DNA from 4 places in the Rouxiella sp. Mn2063 genome. Region 3 is predicted to be linked to each of the others. Evidence: predicted binding sites of a transcription regulator. Region 3 holds the regulator's gene; each other region holds the start of a gene.
What was found. The regulator CRP, encoded in region 3, controls carbon source genes, mostly activating them, when cyclic AMP is high. The targets are predictions, from matches to a motif close to ATGTGANNNNNNTCACAT.

Region 1 (3,174 bases), on a different contig from region 3:
CTTAGCCAACAGGCCGCGGTACAAGTCCAGATCGCTACTTTCCAGTTGTTGCTGAACTTTCGCTGCAAACTTAGCCAAACGACGTTGACCCAAGATCTCTGCATTTGGCAATTCAACTTCTGGAATGGTCAGCTTCATGGTGCGTTCGATGTTACGCAGCAGGCGACGTTCGCGGTTCTCAACGAACAGCAAAGCACGGCCAGCACGACCCGCACGACCGGTACGACCGATACGGTGGACGTAAGACTCTGAATCCATTGGGATATCGTAGTTTACAACCAAGCTGATACGTTCAACGTCAAGACCACGAGCGGCTACGTCGGTTGCAATCAGAATATCCAAACGGCCATCTTTCAGACGTTCCAGAGTCTGCTCACGCAGTGCCTGGTTCATATCACCATTCAGTGCTGCGCTGCTGTAACCACTACGCTCAAGCGTTTCGGCAACTTCCAGCGTGGCATTTTTGGTACGAACGAAGATGATAGCTGCATCAAAATCTTCCGCTTCCAGGAAACGTACCAGTGCTTCGTTTTTGCGTGCGCCGTAAACAGACCAGTAGCTCTGGCTGATGTCTGGACGGTTAGTCACGCTTGACTGGATGCGAACTTCCTGTGGATCTTTCATGAAACGACGTGTAATACGACGAATCGCTTCTGGCATAGTTGCAGAGAACAGCGCGGTCTGATGTTCAGCCGGGATCTGCGCCATGATGGTTTCAACGTCTTCGATGAAGCCCATACGCAGCATTTCATCGGCTTCGTCCAGTACCAGGCCGCTCAAGTTAGAGAGGTTCAAAGTACCGCGCTTCAGGTGGTCCAGCAGACGGCCTGGAGTACCTACAACAACTTGTGGTCCCTGACGCAATGCGCGCAGTTGGACGTCATAACGCTGGCCGCCGTACAGAGCAACCACATTCACGCCATGCATGTGTTTAGAGAAATCGGTCATTGCTTCAGCAACCTGAACCGCCAGTTCGCGGGTCGGAGCCAAAACAAGAATTTGTGGTGCTTTCAGGGAAGCATCAATGTTGTGCAACAGTGGCAGCGAGAATGCTGCAGTTTTACCACTACCGGTCTGCGCCATGCCCAGAACATCGCGACCATTTAACAGGTGCGGAATACATTCAGCTTGGATCGGTGATGGTTTTTCGTAGCCCAAATCAGTCAGGGCGGAAATGATAGGAGCGGACAGCCCCAGGTCAGCAAAAGAGGTTTCAAACTCAGTAGTCATGTACACGTGCCTCATTAATAATGGCAGCCAGTCTACATAACTCGTCGAGAAAATTTTCAGTCATTTTCATTGAAAAGTGTGAACCGGCTCAAATTAGATTATAAAACGAACAAAGCAACCCTCGCCCGTTAAGGCGATTAAAAATGGCATAGCACCACAGTTAATCAGGCTGATTGGTTTCGTCAGCTATTGCTGGTCCGATTCTGATAGGTCATCTTGCTCGTGGCCCAAAAGCGCCAATTCCAACAATGCATAGCGGTGCTCAACAAAGTTGTGAACGTTGTTAGCTACCGTCAGTTTGAACAGTGCAGAAGCGCTGTTCTTGTCCCCCAGACTTAGGTAATGCTTACCTAAATAGAAGTCAGTTTCACTGAGATGCTCAGCGAGCGAAGTGTTATCCGTAGCTTCCGCCTTGAGGCGTTCCATCAACGTAGATTCGCTGATTTTGCCCAAGTAGAATTCGACGATATTCCATCCCCATTGCCCTCTGGTCGCTTTGTCATAACGCTGCTGGAGCGCTACTTCGGCATTCTTAGGATTGATTTCTCGCTCCACAAGATAAAGCCATAACGAACGGAAGGGATCATTTGGATCGTCTCGATAAAACGCCTGCAGATCATCCTGCGCTAATGAGTATCGGCCGCCATAATACAGAGCGATACCTCGGTTTAAACGCGCGTAGTTGTAAGTTGGATCAAGCTCTAGTACAGAATCAAACGCTTCATAGGCAGCATCAAAATTGCCTGCCTGCGTTAGGTAAATACCCAGGTAGTTAAAAACTTCTGGCATATCAGGACGAATAGACAGCGCTTGTGAAAAATCATTTCGCGCTAGTGCTCTTAGCCCGAGACTATCATACAGCACACCGCGCTCATATAATAGCTGTGCTCTCTCATCATCTGTTAATGATCGACTGGCAAGTATCTGTTCCATACGCGCCAAGATCACTTCCTGCTGCAAAGTAGGTTGCAGCGGAATTGCCAAGACCTCGTCTTTACGCCAATCATGGTTGCTGCATCCTGCCAACAAAAGTGTTGTCGCAATATAACAACAGCGCAAGAAAGGCTTCATTTCAACTCCCAGAGACAAACATTGGGTTATCGTCCTGACACCCGCTTGCTATACACAAGTATATCCTATACTCGCGATACGAACAGCACCCTGCCTAATGACAGGGGCTGTAAACTACAAGTTACAGAAATTATTATTCTGCTGCTGGCTCTTCGGCATCTTGGGTTGGTGCGGTAGCTTCTTTGATGCTCAAACGCACACGACCCTGACGGTCAACTTCCAGGACTTTAACTGGAACTTCTTGACCCATCTGCAGATAATCAGTGACTTTCTCAACGCGCTTGTCAGCGATTTGAGAAATGTGCACCAGACCTTCTTTACCGCCACCAATGGCCACGAATGCGCCAAAGTCTACGATACGGGTCACTTTACCTTGGTAGATACGACCAACTTCGATTTCCGCAGTAATTTCTTCGATACGGCGAATAGCATGTTTCGCTTTCTCACCGTCGGTTGCTGCGATTTTCACTGTACCGTCATCTTCAATTTCGATGGTAGTACCGGTTTCTTCAGTCAACGCACGAATAACAGAACCACCTTTACCGATAACGTCTTTAATCTTATCAGCATTGATCTTGATGGTATGAATACGTGGTGCGAATTGAGAGATATCACTGCGCGCAGTACCGATAGCCTGTTCCATTACGCCCAAGATATGCAGACGAGCACCCTTAGCTTGGTTCAGAGCAACCTGCATGATTTCGCGGGTGATGCCTTCGATTTTGATGTCCATTTGCAGCGCGGTAATACCGTCGCGGCTACCGGCCACTTTAAAGTCCATATCGCCCAAGTGATCTTCGTCACCCAGAATGTCAGACAGAACGATAAAGCTTTCGCCTTCTTTAACCAAGCCCATTGCGATACCCGCAACTG
Region 2 (3,174 bases), 260 kb from region 3:
CGGCAACACATCACCATTCAAGCGTAGACGATTAAGCATCAATGCTAAATCTGCATCCGCAATACTCCACTCACCGAATAAATGGCTGCGATCTTCTAACAGAGTTAAGGCTGCATTGATCAGTTTATCTGCGGCTACCTGACCCTCAGCATTGAACGGCGGGCATTTTTTACCGCCAAAGACCACTTCTGTTGAACGCTGAGCGCGAATAGGCATCAAATCACTGCGCAACCAAGCCTGAACTTCTCTCGCTTTGGCACGTTTTTCCAGATTCGTTGGATACAGCGATGAGAAGATCGGCGCAGGGAATAACTCTTCAATATATTCGGTGATGGCGGATGATTCCGACAGCAGGAAGCTGCCGTTCATTAACGTTGGCACCCGACGAGTTAAAGAAATAGCGGAATAGTTTGCCTGTAGATTCTCATCCTGCCCCAGATCGACCGTTTTTATCTCAAAAGGAATACCTTTCTCCGTTAACGCGACAAAAACAGACATAACATAAGGACTGTAATACTGAGCATCGGAATAAAGCACCAGCGATGAATGGCTCATTGTGGCTCCTGGAAAGATAAAAATAGCGGAGAAAAAACATAACGTAGAAAGTAGAGTAAGTCATACGAGAATAAATGAAAATTTACCTTAAGTTATTCTGCCGGAGGCACTTTTTGTGTGCTTTATGACTTATACCCGTCATACTTCAAGTTGCAGGGTTGTTGGCTGCTCTCGGTCCCCCAGTCACTTAGTTATCTAAGCTCTTGGGAATTCCCTCAATTGCCGCCTACCTGCATCTCGAAGTCTATTGGGTATATAACCAGTGTTAAATATAGGCGTTTTGATAATACATATTATTTATTCTCGCCACGTTTAGCCGTTTCCTCCCCCCAAACGACGATATTGATAGATTGGTTGGGTTGTTCATGTTCAGGAAGAAAATGATGAAAAAATTGACGTTAGCCATCGCAATAATGGCGACTTTAGCCGTGCCGATCCAGGCCTTGGCTTCTACCACAGCGCAAATTAAATCTCGGTTTAATCAATTACGTACTGGCGATCGTACCTTGTGCCTGAGCGATATTTTTTATGGCAGCAATGTGGGTATAAAAGTCATCGAAAATGGCTTTGTGGTGCAAAAAAGTAAGGATGCCCTGCTATATAAAACGGTGATCATTTACCTGTTAGGCAATGATGTCACGGTGAATATAAAATCGCTGGTTGAAAGCAAATTTGAAAAAGAATCCATCCATAACGAATTTAAACAATCCTATGTCGAAGTGTCTGGCATGGATAATCCTGCACAAGCCGAGATGAAATCGCGTCTTATTAATAGCTATGAACAATCGTTAACGCAACAACAAGAACCGGTGCCTTACAGCGTCATCAGCCTGACGGAAAAAGGTTATAATATGAACGAAATAAACAAAGACAGTCAGGTCAACAGCAAGTGTTACATCACCCCAGCGAAGGCCGATGCTAAGTGATGTAAAGCCGCGTCACTTCATGTTCTAGGTAACAGCATTTAGTAACAGCGTTTAAAGTGACCGCCATCACATTTGTCGAGATAAAAACTCGCTTAACTAGCGCAATAATCTCCGTTAAGCGACGAGTCAATACAATGAAAATCGAGACAAAATCCTGCGTAGTTACCGGGAAAAAAGATGTGGCGGTCATCAACCAGCAAATCGATTATCAAGGACAAGGCACCTTGGTAAAAATCACCCGCGGGGGTATCTGCGGCTCTGATCTGCACTATTACGAACATGGCCAGGTGGGTGATTTTAAAGTCCGCGAGGCAATGATTCTGGGTCACGAAGTGGTTGGGGTGGTCGAGCAATCCGACACTCCTCGGCTCAAGCCGGGCCAAAAAGTCGCCCTGAACCCTAGCAAGCCGTGCAAAACCTGCAAATACTGCCTTTCTGGTGATGAAAATCAGTGCACCACCATGAAATTCTTCGGCAGTGCGATGTACTTCCCGCACATTAACGGCGCATTTACCGGCTATAAAATTGTTGATAGCGACCAATGTATTGCTTATGACAATCAGGTGAGCGATCAATTAATGGTGTTTGCCGAGCCGCTGGCAGTAGCAATTCACGCGGTCAATCAGGCCGGAGACATCAACGGCAAAAAGGTGTTTGTCTCGGGCGTGGGCCCCATTGGCAGCCTGATTGTTGCAGCAGCTAAAGCCAAAGGGGCGGCGGAAATTGTCTGCGCCGATTTAAGTGAGCGCTGTCTGTCGCTGGCGAAAAGTATGGGAGCCGACACAACCATTGATGCCGCCAACGGCGATTTTTCATCATATCAGGAGCAAAAGGGATATTTTGACGTCTCTTTTGATGCCTCCGGCCATCACACCTCAATTCGCCGCTGTCTGGAAGTGACCCGAGCACGCGGTACGTTGGTGCAAGTCGGTATGGGTGGCGCGGTGCCTGATTTCCCGATGATGATGCTTATTGCCAAAGAGATAAGCTGGGTGGGCAGCTTCCGCTTTACCGAAGAATTTGCCACCGCCGTTGAATGGTTGGCAAATAAAGTCATCGACCCAATGCCGCTGCTCTCCGCCGAATATCCACAAGACCAATTTACCACCGCGCTGGATTTCGCCTTGGATAAAAGTAAGGCCTCCAAGGTGCAGTTAGTGTTTTAAACGACGGTTCATAACAACCAGGCTATGTAGCACGCTACATAGCCTCTCTTCGTCCTCCCCTGTCATAATGATGTCCGTTTTTGACCTTCTTCGTTCTTCGTTTCAGGCGCAACATGGTTTTACCGTAAATCATTGAGGTCTGAAAATGACACATAGCGCCCTGTTAATTATTGATGTACAACGTTCATTCGAACAAAAGGACTTCTGGCAACCGGAAGTCTTACCGGATTTTCAGCATTCCCTTAGTCGATTAATTGATGGCTGCGCCATACGCAACATACCCTTGGTGGATATCTTCCATGTTAGCCAAGGGCCATTTGCTCTGGATTCCGGCTTTGTTGTGCCGATGGCGTTTCTGAGCCACCAGCCGCAGGCCACGTTTTATAAACACGTCCATAATTCATTAACTGAATCTGGACTAGACGCGTGGTTGCGAGAACAATCCATCACACATTTAATTATTAGTGGAATGCGCACCGAGCAGTGCTGTGAAACTACCGCTCGTGTAGCCTCCGATCTGGGGTATC
Region 3 (3,174 bases):
TGCATAAACAAGGTGAAACCTTGTGGCATGTCAGCAATGTCTTTACCAATGAGCCTGCTTTGCGTTTGGCACAGAAACTAATTGATGCCACCTTTGCTGACCGGGTATTTTTCGCCAACTCGGGTGCCGAAGCTAATGAAGCTGCATTCAAGCTGGCGCGTTACTACGCATCTGCTCGCCATAGCCCTTACAAAAGCAAAATTATTGCCTTCCACAATGCTTTCCATGGCCGCACGTTGTTTACCGTTTCAGTCGGTGGACAGCCAAAATATTCGGACGGATTTGGCCCCAAGCCTGCTGATATCGTCCATGTACCTTTCAATGATCTGGCCGCGGTTAAAGCGGTTATCGACTCCCACACTTGTGCCATTGTCGTCGAACCGATTCAAGGTGAAGGCGGTGTAACGCCAGCTACCCAAGAATTTATGCAAGGTTTACGTGACCTGTGCGATGAGCATAACGCGCTGCTGGTATTTGATGAAGTGCAAAGCGGAATGGGGCGCAGCGGCAAACTGTTTAGCTATATGCATTATGGCGTCACGCCAGATATCCTCACGACGGCCAAAGCGTTGGGCGGTGGTTTCCCAGTGAGCGCGATGCTGACTAGCGAAGAGGTCGCCTCGGTAATGGCACCGGGCAAACACGGTACCACTTACGGTGGTAATCCGCTGGCTTGTGCGGTTGCCGAAGCGGCGCTGGATTTGATTAATACGCCAGAAGTATTGGCTGGCATTGATGAACGTCGTGATGCCTTCTTACAGGCGCTGACGGCTATCAATGACAAATATAAGGTCTTCCAGGAGTTTAGAGGTCAAGGCTTGCTGATCGGCGCTGAGTTGTCAGAAGCTTATAAAAACCGGGCTGGTGAGTTCCTTGCCGCCGCGGCTGAACAAGGCGTGATGGTCTTGGTGGCTGGCACAAATGTGATGCGCTTTGCCCCGTCATTAGTGATCGATTTTGATGATATTCGGGAAGGTATGGCGCGCTTTGAACAGGCGGTTGCTCAGGTTGTTGGCGTTTAATATCTGGCTTAAAAGAGTCCAATAAAAATGGCGCAGCAGAATTATCTGTTGCGCCATTTTTTCTTTAAGATTTTATTCAGGGTTAATAAATGCTGGCGGTGAATTAACGGGTGCCGTAAACGACAATTGTTTTACCGTGTGCGGAGATCAGGTTCTGATCTTCGAGCATTTTGAGGATACGTCCAACTGTCTCACGTGAGCAGCCGACGATCTGACCGATTTCCTGACGAGTGATTTTGATCTGCATACCATCTGGGTGGGTCATGGCATCGGGCTGTTTAGCCAGATTAAGCAGAGTTTGGGCAATACGGCCTGTCACATCAAGGAATGCAAGATTTCCTACTTTTTCAGAAGTCACTTGCAAACGGTTCGCCATCTGCGCGGAAAGGCGCATTAAAATATCCGGGTTCACTTGGATCAACTGGCGGAATTTCTTATAGGAAATTTCTGCCACTTCACAGGCAGTTTTTGCCCGTACCCAAGCGCTACGTTCCTGGCCTTCTTCGAAAAGACCAAGCTCGCCGATGAAATCTCCCTGATTCAGATAGGAGAGGATCATCTCTTTGCCTTCTTCATCCTTGATCAGCACGGCAACCGAACCTTTCACGATGTAGTAAAGCGTTTCGGCTTTTTCACCTTGGTGAATCAGCGTACTTTTAGATGGATATTTGTGTATATGACAATGAGACAGGAACCATTCGAGAGTAGGGTCTGTTTGTGGTTTGCCGAGAACCATTAGCTATTATCCTCTGTTATTACCGTCTGAGTTCCCTGTACGGCGTTTTTATAAATAAGCGCCATTTTAGCATATGAACAGATCAGCAATACTGCAAGCGACAGGCGGAGCGATATCCCTCAAAAAAGGGGTGTCACTATGAAAACCGGAGCCGGAAATTGCTGATAAGTTTCTGTCGCTTTGTTTGTAACACAGGATTGCCCTAGTGTCTCCTGTTGTCTCGCTTCAGCATGACGGCGATCTCCCTGCATTGCATTTTTAGGCTAAAAGGGTAGTCTGTCGGGGAATATTCGCTGGGAGAAAAAGAGATGCAGGCACGGGTAAAGTGGGTCGAAGGGTTGACGTTTTTAGGCGAATCCGCATCAGGTCATCAGGTATTGATGGACGGAAATGCGGGTGATAAAGCGCCAAGCCCAATGGAAATGTTGTTGATGTCCGCTGGTGGATGTAGCGCCATTGATGTGGTGTCTATTTTGCAAAAAGGTCGTAACGATGTGGTGGATTGCGAGGTGAAGCTGACCTCAGAACGTCGTGAAGAAGCGCCTCGTTTATTTACTCGCATCAACCTGCATTTTATTGTTACAGGCACTGGTTTGACCGATAAAGTGGTTGAACGTGCGGTCAGCCTGTCTGCGGAGAAGTACTGCTCGGTATCGCTGATGCTGGGTAAAGCCGCCACCATTACGCACAGCTTTGAAGTGATTAACCCGCAGGATGCGAATACCTCATTATAAGAGGTCGTCGTTTTGTCCGCTAAGTTGCTGGCAACGATGACGCACTAATTCTATAAAACGCCGCGCCGTTAAGGTTAGCGGCGTTTTTTGTGAGTAAATCAGGCTGTACTCGACTGTTGGAAGATGCGGGATTGGCAAGGGGCAGAACATACGTTGCATCAACGGCAGTCTGAACATGGCCGCGGTTCCCAACGTAAGATAATCAGCGCTAAGCACCAGTGTTAACCCAAATAACAGAGAGTTGCTATGCAATACCGTTTGCCCCGTTCGCGAGGGAATTGCCAGCAGCGATTGGCTAAGTTTTTGATAGTAGCCCATGTCATCGTCGGGCAGTAGCCAGCTCGCTTTAGCCAATTGCGCGATGTTGGTCGCGCGCTGCAACGGATGGTGTCGGCGTGCGATTACGCATATTGGCGTGATAAATAGTGATTCACTGGCTAGTCCCGTCAGTGGTACGTCAGGGCTGATAATATCTATCGCCATGTCCAGACGCCCTTCACGTAGTGCAGGCAAGAGCGTTAAAAGGTGCCCTTCCTCAACGCGTAATTTGGCCTGCGGGAATTGTTCACTAAACTGCTCAGTAAGTTGGGGAAGCAAGAGCATGCCCATCGACGAGGAAAAACCAACGCTGACCGATCCCGCTGACATAGCATCGATTTGCTGTACTTCATCTACCGCCCGT
Region 4 (3,174 bases), on a different contig from region 3:
TGTAAGACTATTCTAAAAAGTACAATGCCAAGATAGACGAAACAGGTTCGGTATTTATTAGTAGTATGTTTCTAAATCTATCAATACCCGTCATCCTTCGAAATGCAGCGTTGTTGGCTGCTCTCGCTAACCCCAGTCACTTAGTTATCTAAGCTCCTAGGGATTATCTCGATTGCCGCCTAGCTGCATCTCGAAGTCTATAGGGTATATACCCGTCATCCTTCGGGCTGCAGCGTTGTGGGTATATATTTAGCGCATGAAACTTTATCAGAGTTGAAAGTGAAGACTCAATTTTTTGGCTGGAAAATAGCAAAATAAACTAATAAAAATGCGTGATTGAGATAAATGAACGCCATTGGTGCAAAAATATTCTCTGGATAACTCTTGGGCTAACCAAATATAGGGAGCCAGCTCTCGTTGATATTGAGTTTGGCTCCTGGTACCTATGACTATCAGAGCGGCGATATTTCGCCGGATTCTGTCGCTACGATAGTCTGTAAAGTCAGATCTTTGCAGCCTAAAGCTTCCAGCGTCGCGCGGGTTGCGGCAAGCTGGCTAATTTGTGGCGCATGATGTTCCACTAATACTGCCCGACGTATTTTTAAGCAGTTGTCACCTGAAAGATTTAGTAACACCAAGGCGGCCTGCAGCGGCGGTAAACTTGGGTTGAATGCGGCATTTTCCGCATAACGTCCGCTATAAATCTCACCACTGTCGCTTTCCAGCGCGATGCCACTGTGCGACTGACTATAAGGTGCATGGCTTTGGTTACAAGCTGACAACGCCTGTTGGCTGAGCAAATCACTTGCCTGAATCTTATAGCCGTGATCAACCTTATCCATTAGCAATGTGCTGATATTTAAATCTTTTGGACCAAAAGAGTCCGGCAGGTAGTCTGCTAGTGTCGCAACGTTGCGATTTGGCAGATGGATTTTTAGCCCTGTCCCGCTATTAAGCTCATTCATAAACTGCCGGCAATGACCGCATGGGGTGTAATTAACCGTAACCGATTCCAACTGCTGCTCGCCACGCTGCCAGGCATGAGTAACCGAGCACTGTTCGGCATGAATCGTTTGCTGAATAGCGGCGCCGCTAAATTCCATATTGGCACCAAAGTAGAGATTGCCGCTAATACCACGGGCAATAGCGCCAACATTAAAGTGAGAAACAGGGGTTAAAGCACAGGCGGCGGCGAGTGGCAGTAAAGCAAAAGCCAGCGCATTGTCATCGAGTCCTGTTGCCAGCTTTATGGTGGCAACCTGTTGGGTAGTGAACATGGCAGGGAAGCTGTCATGACAGAGTATCGGCTCAAGAGCAGATTGCAGTTCGGAAGATAGGCTAGAAAATGCCTCAGTAAATCGAGTATGCATCTGTACATCCTTGATAAGGTTACGGCCAGTTACTATAGGCAGCTTTTATGTCGTTTTGTGTGATATTGGTCACTATTTTTATGAAATTGATGTAATGAATTTCATTTTTGTGAGACGTCACGCAAGAAATGGTCAGGTGACGAGGCTTATGAGGTGAAAAAAAACCGAAGCCATATCGACTTCGGTTTTAGGCGGAGGATTAACCTCGTCGTTCAAATACCAGCGCTTTGCGTTCAATCAGTCGCATTAATAGCGTGAGTAAGCCATTAACGCACAAATAAACGACGCCTGCGGCACCAAACACCATCACATCATAGGTATTGCCATAAACCATCTGGCTGTGTCCCATGACATCCATCAAGGTGATGGTGTAGGCCAGAGAAGTGCTCTTAAAGACCAGCACCACTTCATTTGAGTAGGATGACAGCGAGCGCTTGAAAGCAAAGGGCAGAAGAATACGCAACGACTGTTTTTTCGACATCCCTAGTGCTTCACAAGATTGCCATTGCCCAGCCGGAATAGCTTTAATTGCCCCAAAGAACAGCTGGGTAGTATAGGCTGCGCTATTGAGGGCCAAGGCTAACATGGCACACAGCCAGGGCTGTGATAGCAGGTTCCATAACCACGGAACATTATGGATAGAGGGAAATTGCCCCGGACCGTAATAGAGCAGGAAGATTTGCACCAGCAAAGGGGTACCGGTAAATAGCGTGATATAGCCGCGCACGATGTGTTTTAGCACCGGGATTTTCAACGTCAGTATTACGGTGAAAATTAATGCCAACGCCAGCGCAACAATCAGTGCTGCTATCGTTAAGGTCAGACTGGTATGCAGACCTTTAATGACTTCAGGTAAATAGCCCCACATTAAGATGCACTCCGTTCAAAGCGAGTGGTACGCAGCTCAATACGTTTGATGATCTGTTGGCTAATTAAAGTAATCACCAGATAGATTGCCGCAGCAGTGATATACCAGGTAAACGGCTCCTGAGTACGGGTGGCAATACTTTTAGTTTGCAGCATGAGATCATTGACACTAATGAGTGAAACCAGAGCGGTATCTTTTAATAGTACCAACCATTGGTTGCCCAGACCTGGCAGGGCATGACGCCACATTTGCGGCATGATCAAACGAAAGAAGATCGCCGATTTGCGCATGCCTAGCGCAGAGCCAGATTCCCATTGGCCGTAAGGCACGGCTTTCAATGCACCGCGCAACGTTTGCGAAGCATAAGCGGAATACAGCAGCGACAGGGCGATGACACCGCAGGTAAACGGACTAATTTCGACATTGTCGAAGGGCAGTTTTACCGGCAGTTGGAACAGACCAAAGTTCAACGTAAAGCCATCAGACAGCGTTAATAGCAACTGAGATGAACCGAAATAGATAAACAACACCACCAGGATTTCTGGCAATCCACGTAGTAACGTTACCCACGCCGTACCAATCCAGCTAAAAGGCTTCCACGGAGAGGATTCCCAGGCAGCAAACAACATCGCCAGCACAAGGCCGACGATGAGGGCACAAATGGCAAGGCCGACGGTCATCCCGGCGGCACTTACAAGAGGTTGAAATTCAATCATTTGTTCGGATTACTTCGGAAACCATTTGGTATACAGAGCCTGGTAAGTACCATCCTGCTTCGCTTTGGCTAGTGCGCCGTTGAGTTTATTAAGCAGCTCGTCGTTATTTTGACGCACAGCAATACCTAAACCTTCACCAAAGTAATCTTTATCGGTAATTTTTTCGCCGATGGTAGACAGATTTGCGTCTTTTTTCAGCCATTCGTTAACGACTGCGGTA

Region 1: yrbN (protein YrbN) is a predicted target of CRP. The motif match lies at 1,307-1,324, and genes of this name have one in related genera.
Region 2: idnD (L-idonate 5-dehydrogenase) is a predicted target of CRP. The motif match lies at 1,536-1,553, and genes of this name have one in related genera.
Region 4: cdd (cytidine deaminase) is a predicted target of CRP. The motif match lies at 1,428-1,445, and genes of this name have one in related genera.

Annotation. Positions count from the first base shown of each region.
Region 1 is NZ_JBMOUD010000007.1:33,936-37,109, forward strand. Features, by position in the region: gene ACL9RG_RS12135 (DEAD/DEAH family ATP-dependent RNA helicase) at 1-1,230, opposite strand, end outside; gene yrbN (protein YrbN) at 1,220-1,300, opposite strand; gene nlpI (lipoprotein NlpI) at 1,417-2,301, opposite strand; gene pnp (polyribonucleotide nucleotidyltransferase) at 2,435-3,174, opposite strand, start outside.
Region 2 is NZ_JBMOUD010000002.1:146,566-149,739, reverse strand. Features, by position in the region: gene yfcF (glutathione transferase) at 1-555, opposite strand, end outside; gene ACL9RG_RS04055 (hypothetical protein) at 936-1,481, shown strand; gene idnD (L-idonate 5-dehydrogenase) at 1,616-2,647, shown strand; gene ACL9RG_RS04045 (isochorismatase family protein) at 2,793-3,174, shown strand, end outside.
Region 3 is NZ_JBMOUD010000002.1:403,792-406,965, forward strand. Features, by position in the region: gene argD (bifunctional acetylornithine/succinyldiaminopimelate transaminase) at 1-1,022, shown strand, start outside; gene crp (cAMP-activated global transcriptional regulator CRP) at 1,126-1,758, opposite strand; gene ACL9RG_RS05235 (OsmC family protein) at 2,067-2,492, shown strand; gene ACL9RG_RS05240 (LysR substrate-binding domain-containing protein) at 2,487-3,174, opposite strand, start outside.
Region 4 is NZ_JBMOUD010000003.1:34,365-37,538, forward strand. Features, by position in the region: gene cdd (cytidine deaminase) at 453-1,370, opposite strand; gene artM (arginine ABC transporter permease ArtM) at 1,570-2,238, opposite strand; gene artQ (arginine ABC transporter permease ArtQ) at 2,238-2,954, opposite strand; gene artJ (arginine ABC transporter substrate-binding protein) at 2,964-3,174, opposite strand, start outside.